DNA from 2 places in the Pseudarthrobacter sp. J1763 genome. Region 2 is predicted to be linked to the other one. Evidence: riboswitches for the same ligand, from Rfam matches in the RefSeq annotation. Region 2 holds a riboswitch; the other holds the start of a gene.
What was found. A riboswitch is a leader RNA that binds a small molecule or an ion and turns the genes downstream of it on or off. The one in region 2 is predicted to bind thiamine pyrophosphate.
Positions count from the first base shown of each region.

Region 1: another riboswitch for thiamine pyrophosphate. It lies ahead of thiC (phosphomethylpyrimidine synthase ThiC); the one in region 2 lies ahead of thiC (phosphomethylpyrimidine synthase ThiC).

Region 1 is NZ_JBNPEN010000021.1:16,094-18,281, forward strand. It holds gene thiC (phosphomethylpyrimidine synthase ThiC) at 1-1,177, opposite strand, end outside; TPP riboswitch at 1,175-1,284, opposite strand; gene ACQQCD_RS13635 (heavy metal-responsive transcriptional regulator) at 1,640-2,029, opposite strand.
Region 2 is NZ_JBNPEN010000008.1:32,888-35,075, reverse strand. It holds gene ACQQCD_RS09570 (VOC family protein) at 35-862, opposite strand; TPP riboswitch at 1,021-1,128, shown strand; gene thiC (phosphomethylpyrimidine synthase ThiC) at 1,181-2,188, shown strand, end outside.

The DNA.
Region 1 (2,188 bases), on a different contig from region 2:
AGAGTTCCTGCTGGCGTTCGACGTTTTCCCGGACCAGGTGGAAGGGGATGTGGCCCGGGCCTTCGACCATGACCTGCACGTCGTACTTCCAGGCGCGCTTGGTCAGCTCCGCCAGGGTGTCTAGTTCGGCAAACTGTGCGGCGTCGTTGGCATCCGCGGTCGCCCCCGGCCGCAGGCCGTCGCCCAGGGAAAAGGCGACGTCGTACTTGGCGAAGATTTCGCACAGTTCATCGAAGTGGGTGTAGAGGAAGTTCTCCTGGTGATGGGCCAGGCACCAACCGGCCATGATGGACCCTCCGCGGGAGACGATCCCGGTCACCCGGTTTGCGGTCAGCGGCACGTAGCGCAGCAGCACGCCGGCGTGGACGGTCATGTAGTCCACGCCCTGCTCGCACTGCTCGATCACGGTGTCCCGGTAGATCTCCCAGGTCAGGTCATTGGCCTCGCCGTTGACCTTCTCCAGCGCCTGATAGATCGGGACCGTGCCGATCGGGACGGGGGAGTTGCGGATGATCCATTCACGGGTGGTGTGGATGTCATCGCCGGTGGAGAGGTCCATCACCGTGTCTGCGCCCCACTGGGCGGCCCACTGCAGTTTGTCCACTTCCTCGGCAATGGAGCTGGTCACGGCCGAGTTGCCGATGTTGGCGTTGATCTTCACCAGGAACGCCTTGCCGATGATCATCGGCTCGGATTCAGGGTGGTTAATGTTGTTCGGAATGATGGCCCGGCCCGCCGCCACCTCACTGCGGACCAGTTCAACGTCGCAGTTCTCCCGCACTGCCACGAACCGCATCTCCTGCGTGATCACGCCCTGGCGGGCGTAGTGCATCTGGGTGACCGTCTTGCCGTTGAGGGCGCGGCGGGGCACCGGCTGCGCGCCCTTCCATTCCGCGGACGCGGCACCCCGGCGCACGGCGGACTTGCCGTCATCGAGCAGGTTCCGTTCCCGTCCGCCGTAGGGCTCGGTGTCGCCCCGGGATTCTATCCATTCGGACCGGAACGGCTCCAGGCCGATTACCGGATCGCTGCCGGGCCCGGCCGTCCGGTACACCGTGAACGGTGGATTCTTCACCCCGTTCGGAGAGTCCTCCAAGGCGATCTCCGTGACAGGGACGCTAATGCCGTGTTCCGGGTCGCGGGCGTACGCGAGCGAATGTGAATTCATGGCGTTCATCAGTGGTTTCCTACTTCCTTCGCCGGCATGACCCGGACAGGTTCAACGGTCGCAGGCTGCATCAGCCCGATCTCAGCCCCTGCATTAGGGCACCCGTGTGGATGAAAAAACCCTAGCACCCCGGCGTGCCCGTTCCGGTTGGATGATGACTGGTGTTCCCCGGAGGGCCTCCATCCTCGGAAGCAGGCCCTCCCAGCGATGGGGATATGACATATCTCCGGCAGCTGAGGCCTCCTGTTCGCAGCTGCCGGGGCTGACGCGCTCCTCGGTCAACCGCCAGCCCGGCCAACGCACAGCACCCGGGAATGGTGCAGACGCCTTCTGCTATTCCGTGCAGTCGACTTCTGAAACTGACATCAACCCTCGTCATAGGAATTAGCTAAAACCGCCAAACCGAGCTGCGAAAAAACCGCCAATCCGAACTAGCAGTCACACAGGAGGAGCGTCGGGATCTGGTCGGGTTTAGAGGTAGCTGCAGATGCGTTCGGGGTCGCAGGCTGCAGGGTCCCCGGCGGCCGCGGCGTCATGAAATTCGGCAACGGTTGCACGCAGTGCCGTGAGTTCTGCGATCCGGGCGTCGAGGTCGCGGAGCTGTTTGGCCAGCAGATCCCGGACGTGTACGCAGGGGGCCTGGCCGATGTCCCGGACGGAGAGGATGTCACCGATCTGGGCAAGGGTCAGTCCGGCCGTGCGGCCGCGGCGGATGAATTCCAGCCGGCTGACTGTTTCCTGGGCGTAGTCGCGGTATCCGTTCGGTGCCCTGTCGGCGGCCGGCAATAGGCCGCGGTCCTCGTAGAACCGCAGGGTCTTGGCCGTCATGCCCGCGGCTGCGGCAGTTTCGCCGATAAGCATCATGCACCTCTCGTCCCCGGGGGGTTCCTCCTTGACCTTCCAGTTTAGTGGAAGGTCAACAGGGGGTAGGAACCCGCGGGTGGCGCCCCGGGCCGGGAGAGCGGAGTCAGCCTCTTGACCTTCCCCCTCGGTGGAAGGTGCAGACTGGGGCAGAACCAT
Region 2 (2,188 bases):
GCCAGCTTCAGCCTAGCCCAGCGTGCCTCAAGATTTAGCGCACCGCAACGCGGATTTGGTTCTTCCACGGGTCTTCGAAGCGAAGTTCGGCACCGGTGTGGTGTGAGGCGTAGCCGGCAACCTTGAGCCGATCTGCGAGCGCACCGAGGTCATCGCTGGCGGGAACTTCGATGAGAACTTCGCCCAGGCCCAGGGTGTCCTTGCGGGGACCGGCACCTCGGCTGTTCCAGACGTTCATGGCCATGTGGTGGTGGTATCCGCCGGCGGATACGAAGAGTGCTTGGCCGTGCCAACCTGCGGTTCGTTCAAAGCCAAGGGTTTTGACGTAGAACTGTTCGGCTTTGGCAACGTCTCCCACTTGGAGGTGGACGTGGCCCACGCCTGCGTCTGCTTGGCGTTGGTTCTCGAGGGATGCTTCGCTGAGGTGATCGTTGAGGTACTGCTGCGGCGGCAGGGCGACATTGTCCATCACCACGTTCGCTCCGTCCCATTTCCAGGACTCGCGGGGCTTGTCGAAGTAGAGCTCAATTCCGTTGCCTTCCGGGTCAGTGAAGTAGAAGGCTTCGCTGACCAGGTGATCGGCGCTGCCTACAAAAGCTTGCGGCTCAAAGTTGGCTGCGGTGGCTACGGTTGCGGCGAGCGAGGGCTGGTCTTTGAACAGGATTGCCGTGTGGAACAAGCCGGCTTCGCCGCGGGAGGGCAGTTGGAGTCCAGCTGCCGGGGCGAGGTGAACTACCGGGGTGGCGCCGCGGCCCAGGTACAGTCCGCCGTCTTGTTCGGCCACAACGTCTAAGCCCAAGGCCGTCTGGTAGTACTTGGACATCATTTTGAGGTCGCCGACCTTGAGCATCACCGTGCCCATATTCAGCTCGGCGGGCAAAAGGTCTTGGGTGTTTGCACCAGTGGACACGGTATCTCCTGACGTGGATCGCAACGGCTCTCGTTGTGGGTTCACTCTATTAAATTACTTGAAGCTTCAATTTATTCCAAGTGGATGGCGATTCCTTGTGGTAGCTTCGTCTACGACCACACGGGTGCCCATGCATGGGCTGAGATCAGGCTGACGCAGCTTGCGACCGTTGAACCTGTCCGGGTAATGCCGGCGAAGGAAGTGAGCAACACCTTGAGCACCACAAATTCACAGCACAGCTCTACCCAAAACGAGTCACCAACGCCCGTAATGAGCCTCGCGTCCCACTCTTTGGCATATATTTCCGACGCCGAAAGTGGCATCCGTGTCCCCGTCACCGAAGTGGCTTTGGACCCGTCCCCCAACGGCGCGGCCAACCCGCCGCTTCAGCTGTACCGAACAGCCGGGCCAGGAAGTGACCCGGTACTGGGCTTGGAACCGTTCCGGGCTCCGTGGATCTCCGAGCGCCAAGACACCGAGGCCTACACCGGGCGGGGCAGGAACCTGCTCGACGACGGCAAGTCGGCTCTGCGGCGCGGCGCCGCCTCCGCAGAGTGGAAGGGAACCCGGCCCGTGCCGCGTCGGGCAGTTGCCGGGCGCACCGTCACACAAATGCACTATGCGCGCCAGGGACTTGTAACCCCGGAGATGAAGTTTGTGGCGCTGCGGGAAAACTGCGAAGTGGAATTGGTCCGCAGCGAAGTAGCAGCTGGCCGAGCCATCATTCCTAACAACATCAACCATCCCGAGTCCGAGCCGATGATCATTGGCAAAGCGTTTTTGGTCAAGATCAACGCCAACATTGGCAACTCTGCGGTGACCAGTTCCATTGCCGAAGAGGTGGACAAACTTCAGTGGGCCACCCGCTGGGGTGCTGACACGGTGATGGATTTGTCCACCGGCGATGACATTCACACCACGCGCGAGTGGCTCATCCGCAACTCCCCCGTTCCCATTGGCACCGTGCCGATCTATCAGGCCCTGGAAAAAGTCAACGGCGAGGCAAACAAGCTCACGTGGGAAATTTTCCGGGACACGGTGATTGAGCAGTGCGAGCAAGGTGTGGACTACATGACCATTCACGCCGGTGTGCTGCTTCGCTACGTACCGCTGACCGCAAACCGCGTCACCGGGATCGTTTCGCGCGGCGGCTCGATTATGGCCGGTTGGTGCCTGGCACATCACCAAGAGAACTTTTTGTACACCCACTTTGACGAGTTGTGTGAGATCTTCGCCCAGTACGACGTGGCCTTTTCGCTCGGCGATGGTTTACGGCCA